Linked DNA regions of Persicobacter psychrovividus. The protein of the gene in region 1 interacts with the protein of each later gene in a pairwise test. Links are inferred from orthologs where the notes say so. Each region holds a gene or a part of one and is shown on either strand. Other genes may lie near its edges.

The links.
Region 2: the proteins of AABK40_RS12325 (region 1) and def interact in binary tests that used the Escherichia coli proteins (3 or more experiments, as listed by UniProt). The link is inferred for Persicobacter psychrovividus from one-to-one orthologs.

Annotation. Positions count from the first base shown.
Region 1 is NZ_AP025292.1:2,876,168-2,883,027, forward strand. What follows is about bases 2,007-4,937. They hold AABK40_RS12325 (aspartate-semialdehyde dehydrogenase), read left to right. Parts: upstream 2,007-2,941; coding sequence 2,942-3,934; downstream 3,935-4,937. Other genes in these bases: AABK40_RS12320 (lamin tail domain-containing protein), read right to left, coding at 2,007-2,759; AABK40_RS12330 (class I SAM-dependent methyltransferase), read left to right, coding at 3,945-4,937. Also shown: more of AABK40_RS12320, read right to left, coding at 1-2,006; more of AABK40_RS12330, read left to right, coding at 4,938-5,138; AABK40_RS12335 (hypothetical protein), read right to left, coding at 5,205-5,702; AABK40_RS23940 (PH domain-containing protein), read right to left, coding at 5,850-6,434; AABK40_RS12340 (RHS repeat domain-containing protein), read right to left, coding at 6,400-6,860.
Region 2 is NZ_AP025292.1:979,801-986,589, reverse strand. What follows is about bases 3,195-6,054. They hold def (peptide deformylase), read left to right. Parts: upstream 3,195-4,277; coding sequence 4,278-4,832; downstream 4,833-6,054. Other genes in these bases: AABK40_RS04455 (hypothetical protein), read right to left, coding at 5,849-6,054; AABK40_RS04460 (amidohydrolase), read left to right, coding at 5,000-5,809; AABK40_RS04470 (CvfB family protein), read left to right, coding at 3,314-4,144; AABK40_RS04475 (hypothetical protein), read left to right, coding at 3,195-3,240. Also shown: AABK40_RS04480 (translocation/assembly module TamB domain-containing protein), read left to right, coding at 1-2,324; more of AABK40_RS04475, read left to right, coding at 2,449-3,194; more of AABK40_RS04455, read right to left, coding at 6,055-6,574; AABK40_RS04450 (hypothetical protein), read right to left, coding at 6,657-6,789. UniProt on the Escherichia coli protein: Removes the formyl group from the N-terminal Met of newly synthesized proteins. Requires at least a dipeptide for an efficient rate of reaction. N-terminal L-methionine is a prerequisite for activity but the enzyme has broad specificity at other positions.

The DNA.
Region 1 (6,860 bases):
TCGGGAAAACGAAAAACATCCTCCTGACGCCATAACTGAAGTCCTTTTATATCCAGCGAAAAGGCTGATTTGTTCTTCAGTTCAATAAAATCCACCCCACCACTAACAGGATTGAAGAGCAATTCATTCACCCACAGCGCCCCCGCAACGGGCGTACGGGCGGTTTCAAAAAAGTAAGAAACAGGCTTCCTATTTCCGATACAGTCGGTCAGCGCATCGATGATTAACCGATAGTGTCGGCCTTCTTCGAGCGGTTGCTTCAAAACAGCCTGATAACTTTGGCCATGAAACTGTTCCGAAATCACCTCCACAGCCTGATCCAACTCCCAGGAAAATGATGCTACAGGTTCATCAAAATCCATTTCAATAATATTCCCTTTCGCATAGACCTGTATCAAATTTGGTGCAGTATCGTCAAGTGTACGGTCTGAAATACTATTCGCTGAAGCGGGTGTTCCCCCATAAACAGCACTCCTGCGCCAATTCCCCGCCTGTTTACATGGATACCGAAGCTGACTCATCTCCAAACTGTACCCTTTTTGCTCCAAACCTTCAAACCAATCCCCTTGATACTCCAACTGATGAATCACCTGCTCCCCAAGGCTAATCTTCAGCTGATCCTGTTCGTTATTCAAACTGACCCCTTCTAAATCATTTATGGCAAAAAAAGCATGGGGACTCAGCCAAACTCTTGGCAGGTCTACCCCTGAATTGGTGTCTGAAAGTCGGAAAAACCACAAGGGTATGACTTTATCCGTCGTATTGTAAATTTCAACAAATTCTTCTTGCCCCGCATCAGGCTGAGGCAATACTTCCGTCATGATCAAATCAAATTCCTGAAAATAAAGCGCAGGGGGCAAGCTCAACATCATTGACTCGATCCTGTTTCCCGATAAATCTTCGAGGGACGAAAGTGTGATATCAAGGCTGTCTGCGTCCTCACTATATGGTTCAAGATGAACAAACAGGGTACGATCAGTCCATTCTGCATCCAAAAGCGTACAATTGGAGATTTTCACCATTTGATCACTGACAGGATTGTCTGCCATCGTTTCTGTAAACTGAAATGCTATTGTTCGGGCATCCTCCCACCACAGGGAATCCAGGGCAGGGGGCTGAAGATCAGTAAAAAGGTGGGTTTGGAAATCGGGTAGGGGGAAACCATCTGCGGCATACATTTCAGTAAAAGTGAGCTTCAGGGTATCAGCACGCTGCAAAGCTGACGGCAACAGCAGGTCCAGCTTATCCTGCGCTTCATTCCATATTTCTAACAGAGGCAATTGATCATTGACCGAATATTGTCCCTTTTTGTGTACAGCCTGCGAAAAAAACACAGAAATCACGCCATTTTCAGGTCTGATCACCGTATCGATCCCCGATTTGTACTCAAAATGATACATCGGGTCGGTATTGCTCTGAATCTGCACCATTTCACCATTCGACCACGGCTGTTCATTCACCAGCCAAAAACCTCCTCCCGAAGGGGCTACGACTAGCTCAAAAGGGCTAAAATCGGACGGTGGCAGGCCATCAAAATAAATGCGGTGGGCATCTGTAAAATAGCCACCTGTAAATTCAGGGTTTTGGCGATAAACAGTCTGAATTGATGTGTTTCCTGCATTATCGGCAACCTGATAAATCAGCTTTTCATTTGTAAACGCAGTGGCCACAACATTGCGGTGCACACTGAAAATCTGATTCGTCGCCGATACTATATTGGCCTGTGTAATCGCCTCGCTGAACACCAAATGAACCGAATCTTTATTCATATAATTAACACCAAGCAATTGCGGAGGAATGGGGTCGTAACTGAAATTAGTGGTCGATTTTGACATCTTATTTCCCTGTAAATCCAGCAAATTCTGAATTACGAGCGCGTAAAGCTCTTCGGCAGGAATAGGATTTTTGGTGTGTAAATAAACTTTTGTCAAACGCTCCACCTCCACCACATCAATAGAGTGCCCCTCAATCTGATAATTCCCTAAATCCGACAGGCTGGCAAGATCAATTGCCTCTGAAAAAATCACCGCTAAACTGTTGTGCGAATACACGGTCACCTTACTCACTTTAGGGCGTTTGGTGTCTTTTGTAAGTTCAAAAAATGACAGGTCAAGGGTATCCTTCCCCATGGCCACCCGAATCGGAAGTGAAAACGGTTTGTTATTACTAATATCCTCTTCGAATAAAAATAAAATACCCGCTGGTGTGGGCATGGCCGAGAAATCATTTTCAGCTTCGATAAAGCGAAGTCCCTCAATCCCCCACCTTACTGTCGCCATATTATCAGCGGGAAAACCGACATTATTAATCATCGGCGCGACCTTTACATCAGTAGCGGAAAAGGTGAACCCATCCGCAAAAATGATTTCCCCTGACCAGCTTATCAAATCATCTGTATCCTGATAAGCATACACTTTTCCTCCGACAGGTATGAGTTCAAAAACAATGCTTTCAACTGATACCTGAACAGGGCTTTGCGCTGGTTCCCGTTCAAAATTTAGTAGAACCCAATCATTCAGGATGTAAATATTAAATGACATTACATCTTCACCCGACTGTTGATGCACTTCTTTAGCCTCCAAAAATGACATCGACTTTCGTTGTCCCTTTTCCACATCGGAAGCAAATACCTTCTCGCCATCATTTCCACCTACCGAAGGTGCATTTATGTTTTCTTCAGAAAACGGTACTTCCGCCAAGCCACAATGCTGGTTTGCCACCCCCGACAAGGGTTTCGAAAACATAAATATAACAAGCATTGTTATTATTGTTGGACTCCACAGATTTATTGCATTTCGCATTTGTCCACTCATAAAACTCTCAATTTTATTTTTAGATTTGTACTGTAAACCAAGGGCATGACCGTCATTAGTCTATCGTGTTTATTTCACAATAGGCCACTGACCCTCCCTTTAATTTTTAAACAAACCTTATTCAGGAAATGAAATTAGCTATTGTTGGTGCCACAGGTCTTGTAGGTGGACAGATGTTGAAGGTTGTCGAAGAGCTTCAGTTAGCCTTCGATGAATTATTACTCGTTGCTTCAGCTCGTTCTGCAGGCAAACAGATGGAATTCATGGGTAAATCCTACACGGTGGTTACCTTGGAGCAAGCTGTGGAAGCTCGTCCTGATATTGCCATTTTTTCAGCAGGCGGAAGCACCTCATTAAAGTGGGCTCCGAAATTTGCTGAGGTAGGGTGCTTCGTGGTAGATAACTCTTCTGCATGGCGAATGGATCCATCAAAAAAATTAGTCGTTCCAGAAATTAATGCTTCGGAATTGACTGCTGACGATAAAATCATCGCCAACCCAAACTGTTCAACCATTCAGATGGTATTGGCCCTGACTAAATTGCGTGAGCGTTATGGCATCAAGCGAATTGTCGTTTCGACTTATCAGTCGGTAACAGGTTCAGGGAAAAAAGCCGTGGATCAGATGATGTCTGAGCGTGCGGGCGAAACTCCTGATATGTGCTACCCGCACAAAATCGACATGAACGTATTGCCTCATATTGATGTTTTCCAGGAGAATGGCTACACCAAAGAGGAGATGAAGATGATTTTGGAAACCAAGAAAATTTTCAGCGACGACAGCATCGCCGTAACAGCAACGACGGTTCGTATCCCAACAATGGGCGGGCATTCGGAGTCAATCAATGTAGAATTCAATGAAGATTTCACCTTGGCGGAAGTGCGTGAGTTGATCGAAAATACGCCAGGCGTTGTGTTGGAAGATGATCCACAAAACAACGTTTATCCGATGCCATTGAATGCGCATAACCGCAACGAGGTGTTCGTTGGTCGCTTGCGTCGTGATGAATCTCAGCCAAATACCTTGAATATGTGGTGTGTAGCTGATAACTTGCGAAAAGGTGCGGCGACCAATGCCGTGCAGATCGCTCAGCATCTTGTGGATGCGGGCTTTGTAAGCTAAGGTTCAGACAATGAGTTGGGAAATTCTCAAAGAAAAAAATATACAACAATTCATAAAGGATCATGCCACGCATGATCCTTTTTCGTTGGCGCTGAAGGCCAAACAGTATCCGGATATTCCGATGCAGTTGGCTGTCGAGCAAATTCAGGCACGCCAAAAAGCGGTGAATAAACTGCCGACGTGGACGCAATGTGAGGGGATTATTTATCCGCCTTTGCTGTCGATGGAGCAATGTTCGTCAGAAATCACTGCCAAATACAAAGGTGAGTTGATGGCGGGAAATCGCCTGCTTGACCTGACGGGAGGCTCGGGTGTGGACACTTATTTCATCAGTCGAAATTTCGAAAAAGCGGATTATACCGAACTTTGGGAAGCGCTATTTCACCGTACCCAACACAATTTTAAATGTTTGGGCGCTGAAAATATTGATTGCCACTTTGGGGATGGCATTGAATTTTTGAAGCAACAGCCCGATCAGCATTACAATCTGATTTTCATTGATCCTTACCGTCGAGATGAACAATTACAGAAGGTCTTTCAGATGGAAGATTGCCTGCCTGATGTGGTGGGGCTGAAAGAATTACTCCTGCAAAAATCCAAAAAGGTGTGGATCAAAGCTTCGCCGATGTTGGACATCAAAAGTAGTATTCGCAGTCTGAAATATGTCCAGCAAGTACATGTGGTTTCGGTGCAAAATGATTGCAAAGAGGTATTGTTTGAATTAGAAAACAAGATCAACGATAACCCACAATACACGGCGGTGAACTTCACCAAGAAAGGGGAGAAAGAAACCCTCAGCTTTTCTTTAAAAGAAGAAACCGAAGCCATTGTGCCTTGCGACGCCCCAAAACAACACCTTTACGAGCCCAATAGCGCGATTTTGAAAGCGGGAGGATTTAAATCCATTGGTGTTCAGCAAGGCGTCTCCAAGCTACATCCGCACTCTCACCTTTATACTTCTGAAGCCTTAGTAAATGATTTTCAGGGACGAAAATTCAAAATCATTGGGCAAGAAGCGGTCAATAAAAAGGCTTTGAAGAAATATTGCAAAGACGGCAAAGGCAATTTAACGGTCCGGAATTTCCCTGCGACGGTGGCGGATCTTCGGAAAAAGCTGAAGCTGAAGGATGGAGGGAATATTTATATTTTCGCCACGACTTTGGTAGGAGAGGAGAAGGTGTTGTTGGTTTGTGAAAGGGTTTGATAGTTGGTTGTAGCGAGGGGACTGCGACCAGTGTTAGGGGTAAGGTTACTACGATTGGAGGTAGGGCTATTTTTCCATGGAATGAATTCCATGTCTAACATAAAAAGTCCTTTCAGGACTGGATAAAGCTACATTCCCTTTAATGCGGGTATTGCCACAAACCATCAAAGGTTCATTCTTATCTGCCAAGATCAAGGCCGTATTCCTTACAGAATCATTTCGATATCCCTTGATGTAGGTTTTCGATAAAGAAGGGTGACTCGCTACTCCAACATTCACTTGCTGCAATATGCCCCACTCCCCCTGCCTAATCACCACCTTAGAGCGAATATCTTCCCCATATAACTGAACAGTATCTACCCCCTCCTTTTTATAGGGAAAAGCCAAGCTAAGCTGGAGACCATCAGCTAAATATGTTGAGGCTTGAAACGCTCTTTTCCAACTCAACATATTCAACCGATGGTAATAGCCCATCAAAATGATCGCCGCGGAAATGCCTACCAAAGCCAATGAAATGGAAAATACGAAGGGTAAGGTGCCTGCTTTGAGTTTTAATTTATGCATGGGCTAATATCGCAATTTGGCTGTTCTTTTTCAGTTCAATAAATGTCTACACTATTTAGCACCTTGCTAAAAGACTCCTAATCATCGGCCAAATACCATAACAGAAAGATGCTTCTAAAAATTTATAACCTTCAAATAGTACCAAGTCTAACTTAGGCAATACTTCTTAAGGGATTTTCTTTTTACAAAGGGAAATCTATAACTTTTTACCTCTATTGGCAAATTCCTAAATAACCTTTGGGGGTTTGGAACCATTATACTACTTAAAAAAATAACCCTTCCACAATTTAATTCAATTAAAGCATATTTCATATTAGACCAAGGATGTGCGTACCCCCTGTTATCTACCTCATGCTTTGGTTTATATATAAAAACGATTTTAACATCTTTGGGTGAGAATACAACCTCACTTCTATCTGAGTAAGAATAGAGCTTATTCTCATCATCAAATGCAATCACACTATCTTTATTTAAACTAAAATGATTGAAATAAATTACAAATACCGGTATATAAACATATATAAGAATAAAAGTAGAGGTTAGAAAATAGAAAACAGGATCTAACAATAGGTTATCAAATCCTTTAATATGCCCAACTATCATCGATATAATTATTAAAAACACTGTATAACTCAATAAATGTCTAATTAACCTATAGTGGGAGTGATTATCAATTTTAAATTTTTTCATATATTCATTAAAATCTGGGAACCCATCCAGAACGGATTCCATTATTAAAATCTATATACCCTCTTTGAGTTTTATAGGTGATTTCTTGCATTAAATTTTGATAACCTTCAATTGCCATAGGCGCAAGATAAAAGCCAGCGCCAACCGCTACTCCTAAAAGTGGGTGAACCATACCTGCAGCATATGCAGCCCCAACTCCAGTCGTATTGTAGATGAAATTACCTAATGTCTGATTTCCATTATACAACTGAACCGCATCATAAGCTACTGAAAATACACCAACAGCTAACCCTCCATGCTTTGCAATACCCCCTATTATCGGTATGATTTTCGGGGTAGATCGCATAACTCCCACTATTTTATCTGGTGAGACGTGACCATAAATCGGTTTGACAGATGTAAATGTTGTGCTTTGCATTAATGATTCAATACCACCAAAAATTATCCCTCCCTCTGATAAGCGCTGGT
Region 2 (6,789 bases), 1.9 Mb from region 1 along the record:
AGATCAAACAAAATAAAACAAAAAACAAAGTGGACCTCATTGGTCACCTCGACTTTCTGGATGGGCAAACCATTATGAGCACCAAAGCGCCAGAGCTCCATATTTTTGGCGACGACTGGCAGCTCGATCCAAAAAACACCATTACGCTCAATGGCAAGAATATCGATTTCAGTCATGTGGTTCTTCAGAGTAGCCGTCAGAAACTGGCCATAAAAGGAGGGATTTCTGAGCAGCCCAACAAGGAGTTTCAGTTGATTGTAGAGGATTTCGAGCTCAACCACCTTGAAAATTTTATTGACACCGAAGTCGATGGTATTTTCAACGGTTCCCTGACGATGAAAAATTTCTACACCGTCCCACTGATCCAGAATCGCCTTTTCATCGATAATTTCAGCTTCAACGATTTGCCCCTGGGCCGAATGAAAGGGCAGGCTATTTGGGATAACGACGAATCAAAGCTTGACATTACCTTCCGCGGAAGCCGAAAGCGTCAGCAATTCCTGACCCTCGAAGGAGCCTATTACCCTTATCGAAAGAAGCAGACCCTCGATTTGGCGCTTAAAATCAAAGACCTGCCCATCGCCGTGGCAGAGCCATTTTTGAAGGATTATGCCTCTGATTTCAATGGTACCACTTCGGGCTTTGTCGATGTAACAGGCAATTTGAGCAAACCAGTGATTAACGGAAAAATGATGATTGATACCGCTACGGTAAAAGTCGATTATCTACAGACCCGCTACCGTGCCAATGGCGCCATCCTGATTCAGCCCGACAAATTTGTATTTCAGGGCTTGTCGGTAAGAGATACCGAGGGGAATTTTGGTAATGTGACAGGCGAGATCACGCACCATGGCTTGCGAAATTTTGACTTTAACATCAATGCCAATTTCAATAACCTGATGGTGCTGAACACCACTGCAAAAGACAACAGCCTGTATTACGGTAAAGCATACGCTTCGGGGAATATGCGCTTCTTTGGCCCGATCGACAATTTTAATATTTCGGCCAATATGGAGACGCGCAAAAACACCAAGTTCAATATCCCGCTGGAGTCCAGTTCAGAGGAAGTCGGTAATCAGGATTACATCACCTTTAAGGCCCGAAAGAACGAGTTTGATTTCCTGAAAAATGTTTTTCAGCAGGAAGTGAAAAAGGTACAGGTTAAAGGTGTAAACTATGACTTTAAATTTAAGGTAACGCCCGATGCCTTTGGGCAGTTGATTTTTGATTTGCAGGCGGGAGATATTATTCAGGGCCGAGGAAATGGAAACCTCGAGCTGAAGATCAACCGACAGGGCGACATGAGTGTATTCGGTGACCTTTCCTTTACGCAGGGGTCCTATAATTTCACCTTGTCCAATATTATCAACAAAGAATTTATCATTAAGCCCGAGAGTACCATCAGCTGGAATGGCGACCCCTATCAGGCGCAATTGCATATCGATGCTGAATATGACCAGCTCACCAACCTGACGGCCATTGTGGACACCACTTATGCGGAAAGTCCAGAAATTCGTCGTCGTTACCCTGCCAAAGTGTTGCTGAAACTCAATGGCCCGATGATGAAGCCCGAGCTTAGCTTCGATATTAACCTGGATAAATACCCGAGCACCTTTACGGCAAGCAACGGGTCAAATATCAGCCTTGACACTTATGTGAATGGTTTCAAAAACAACATTCATGTTAATGAGCAGGAAATGAAACGTCAGGTGTTCTCACTCATCGTCCTCGGATCGCTGGCCCCTGCCAACTCCTTCAACACCTCCAATACGGTGGGTAACAGTCTGAGTGAGTTTGTCTCCAACCAGCTGAGTTACTGGATTAATCAGGTGGACGACAACCTCTCCATAGCCCTGGATCTGGGGCAAATGGATGCCGATGCGGTCAATACCTTCCAGCTACGGCTGGGCTATACCTTCCTCGATGGGCGCTTGCGGGTTTCTCGCGACGGCGGTTTCACCAATGAGCAATCGAAGGTAGATTTTGCCTCTATCGCTGGTGACTGGTCGGTGGAATATCTACTGACACCCTCAGGGAAATATCGGGTAAAAATGTACACCCGAAATAATTATTCCAACCTCGATGCTTCCCTGAACCAAGCCAACACCACCACTACGGGGGTCTCCTTATTGCACACGGCGACCTTCAACTCCTTCGAGGACCTGTTGCGCTCTTTCAACCCATTTAAAAAACGCAGAAAAGATAATACGAAAACACTCAAAATACGACTTTCCCCTTTGGCTCCAAAAGGGCTTTCCGCAGACGACCAGGAACAGGACAACAGCGCCGAACCTGCCAGCGATCGCCCGAAAACAGATTTTTAATTTCCCATTTTACCCCACTGAAAATTATTTTGACATGAAATCAGCCTCCACTTTTTATCCCTGTTTTTTTAGCCTGCTGCTCTGTATTTGCCTCTGTATAAGCTCATGCTCACCCATTGACAAGTTGGAATCAGCTGCCGATTTATTCTCTGACGGCAGTATTGCCGAAGACCTTCAGTTAGATATTTTGCTGTACGATGCCATGAGTATCACCGATGAAGCCATTGTGGCTTTGGACACCAAAGAGGACGAGGAGAATCCGCATTGTTACACCTCCATCTGGGACCCCAACTTAAACAAGCTGACCCTTGATTTTAATGAGGACTGCCTGATTCGGGAACTCAACCACAGTGGGAAAATCATCATCACGTACAGTGGTGGCATTGACTCCCCCAAAGCATTCCCACACAAACGCGGTGCCAAGCTGAGGATCGATTTTGATAATTACCGTGTCAATGATTACAACTTCTTTGGCACCCAGTATTTGGAGAACATTTCTGAATCAGACACCATTGATGCCAAGATTTACCGCCTTCAGCAGGAGAATATTGTCATGACCAACGGCAGCCTCAGTACCCAAAGAAACGGTGAATTTACGCAGACTTCCAACGTCGCGGACGATACCTATATTGGACTTGAGCGCAAAACCTGGGGAGAAAGCACGGGGGTTACGGCAAAGGGAGAAGACTATCAGGTCGAGGTTATGGAAAACAACGCCCTACTCCATTCTTACAACTGCCTGACACAAAACTTCCTGATGCCTTCGCAAGGCGAAAAGATTTTACGATACCAGGGCCACACCCGACAGATCAATTTCGGTACTGGAGAATGCAACCACTCTTTTAATGTAAAACAGGGCGTATTCAGCATAACGGTGGATTTCACCGACGGCGAACTGCCTTCCGAAGAAGAATAACCGCTGGGGAATATATCTGATAATTATTAGTATCGGAACGAATGGATGCCACGTTTTTTCGTATCTTTGTAGAATGTTAAAAATCGGAGCAACAAATACGCTTAAGATCTTACGACAAATTCCATTTGGATTAATCCTTGATTCTGATCAGGGGGATATCCTTTTGCCAAACAAATTTGTCAAATCCGATATGGAAATCGGACAAGAGCTCTCGGTATTCATTTATCGAGATTTTAAGGATCGTCTGACCGCCACCACACAAACCCCGAAGGCTGAAGTAGGGGAAATGGCTACACTAATGTGTGTGGATCTCACCAAATTTGGTGCATTTTTAGACTGGGGTCTTGATAAAGACCTTTTGGTTCCTAAGAGTGAAATGGATGAAAACATGGAGAAAGGGCGCAAGTATGTCGTTCAGATCATCCATGATCATAAATCCGACCGCATCATCGCATCCTCAAAGATTAAATCTTTTTTCAACCGTGATCTCGAAGGGCTGGAAAAAGGACAAAAAGTTGACATGATGATCTATCGTAAAACGCCACTTGGCTATACGGTAGTTGTTGATGGGCAGTATGAAGGAATGCTTTTTGACAATCAGGTATTTAAATTCGTGCGCCCTGGCGACCGTGTTGAAGGTTTCATCAAGACCATCCGTGAGGACGGAAAACTTGACCTGACCCTGCAACAGGAAGGTTATGAGGCCGTAGTGAATTCTACAGATGATATTATTGGTAAGCTTGAAGAAGCTGGAGGTTTTTTACCTTACCATGACAAATCTAATGCGGAAGAAATTAAAGAGGTTTTTCAGATGTCCAAACGTACCTTTAAAAAAGTACTTGGAGGCTTGTATAAGGCAGGCAAAATCACCCTCGATAAAGAAGGCATTACCTTAGTTAAATAGCCACCGCAACCGTTGGGAAGGAAATAAAAATTAACAAACGCTTTGGTGTATTTTGGAGTTAATCTAAAGTAGGGCCAAAGTGCCCGATACCGACGAATTGAAAATTAATTACAATCTTACAAAGCATACACAAATGATTTTACCGATTACCGCCTATGGCATGCCGGTATTGAAAAAGTTAGCCGTAGATATTGAAGAAAACAATGAGGAAGTACAGGCATTGGTTGCCAACATGTTTGAAACCATGTACAAAGCCTCAGGGGTTGGCTTAGCAGGCCCACAAGTCAATGAAAATTTGAGAATTTTTGTGATTGACGGTTCGCCGATGGCAGAGGAAGACCCAAAATGCGAAGGCTTCAAAAAAGTGTTCATCAACCCGGAAATCATCGAGGAATACGGTGAAGAATGGGGTTTCGAAGAAGGCTGCCTGAGTATTCCTGGCATTCGCGAAACTGTCATGCGCCCAGAAAAAGTACTCATTCGCTACCGCGATGAAAACTGGCAGGAACATGAAGAGGAATTTGATGGCTTACGTGCGCGCATCGTTCAGCATGAATATGACCACGTAGAAGGCATCCTTTTCACCGACTACCTCACCCCTTTCAAGAAGCGTTTGTTAAAGAAAAAACTGACCAATATTGCCAAGGGCGTTGCTCCACACGATTACCGTATGAAGTTCCCTAAGTAAGGATACTGTTTATTTTAAAGCCCTGAATAGGCTCAAAAAATCCCGATAATGCTCTTTTTATCGGGATTTTTTTTGTTTAACCACCAATCATGAGGTGGATCATCGTTTGATTGAAAAAAAAATCCCTATTTCACACTTTAATATATTACTCCCTTCTTTGAATGTTCATGAAAAAGGATCTGAAAATCGCTACTGTACAAGCTGACCTCTACTGGGAAGACATTGATGCCAACCTGGCTCATTTAGAGGAATTGATCAGCGCCCAAGCGTTTGAAGCTGATTTGATTGTCCTGCCAGAAATGTTTAACACTGGTTTTACGCATAATCAGGCCGTGGCCGAACATATGAATGGCAAAACATTCCGATGGATGAAACTCTTGGCGACACAGCACAATTGTGTGGTGACAGGAAGTTACATCATCAAAGAAGGTGGTGCTTATTATAACCGCCTGATATGGATGAAAGCAGACGGCTCTTTTCTTTTTTATGATAAGCGACACCTGTTCCGTATGGGAAAGGAACATCTGGCATTTCATGCTGGTGATGAAAAACTGATTGTAGAGCTTGAAGGGTGGCGTATATGTCCATTGATCTGCTACGATCTGCGCTTTCCTATCTGGTCAAGAAATATCTCACATCCTGGCGGCAGCATGGATTATGACGTCCTCATTTATCCTTCTTCCTGGCCAGAAAGCAGACACCATGTTTGGAACACCCTCCTGCCTGCCCGAGCGATTGAAAATCAGGCCTACACCATTGGCGTCAATCGTATTGGTCAAGATGGCAATGGGCTGAATTATCAGGGCGGATCACAATCCTATGGCCCAAAGGGCTTCAGTATCCATAATCAGGGCACTGCGCAATCTGTTGAGGTAGTCACCCTTTCTTATGAAGTACTTCAGGGGGTCAGGGATCGTTTCCCTGCACACTTGGATCAGGACAGGTTCGAAATCCATCCTGACCTGGACCGCATTTAAGCGAAATCCTCCACAAATCGATTTCACCGCCAAATCTCCCTATTCCTTTTCTTCCAGATCAGCGAGGATCATTTCATAATGTATTGATCGTGATGGGGGGATATATTGGTTTTCAATATTGTCGCGATTTGGCCCAGCGTTGTACATATCTTCCATTTCCAGGTAAGCATACTTATTGCTTTGCTCATTTTTGATGAATCGTCGCCACACCCAGGGGTTGATCCACTGATTTTTAGGGATATTATAATTGTGATGCATCCAGTATTTGGTGAATCGCTGATATACCTGTGCAAAATAGGCATTTCGCTCCTGGTGGTATACCGTTACAATGGTAACGTTCGGAACTGACACCGAATCTACACTTCCCAACGCCATGGCATTATCAATATTATCTTCGAGTGTCGGGTAATCAAGGATCGTTACATTGGCCAGCATCGTTGTGTCGGGTTCAAGCATCTGAATCACGGCATACTCATTACCCACCACTTGCTGTGGCACCACAACATAAGAAGATTTAAAGCCTACCCTTGAGAAGTGAATTGTATCGTTCGGCATGGCACTGATGACAAAACGGCCGTCGTCCTGGGCTGATTTCCCGTAGCGCTTATTCTCCTGAATGTCAAGTAAGTTGGTATTACCCAAGGGGCTCAAGGTTTCTGCGTCGAGAATTAGTCCATTAATGGTAATGGGTTGGTCGGTTTGAGCAAAAGTAGGTGCGCAAATCAGTCCAATAAAACAAAAGCATAACAACAGTTTTTTTATCATAGTTAAGGTCCTCCGAGAGATTAACCATCTGAAACATGCTTTTGATATGAAAAACAATTCTTTTGTCAGAAATACGACTTAATTATTTTTTGACTACCGCATTGCGGTGAATGGTGCTTGTTTTAAATTCGCCAAGCTCAGTGGTATAAAGAAAAACCACATAATCCTGATCTTTCCATTGCTTGTCCACCTCCGAATCATATTCATCCCTGTAG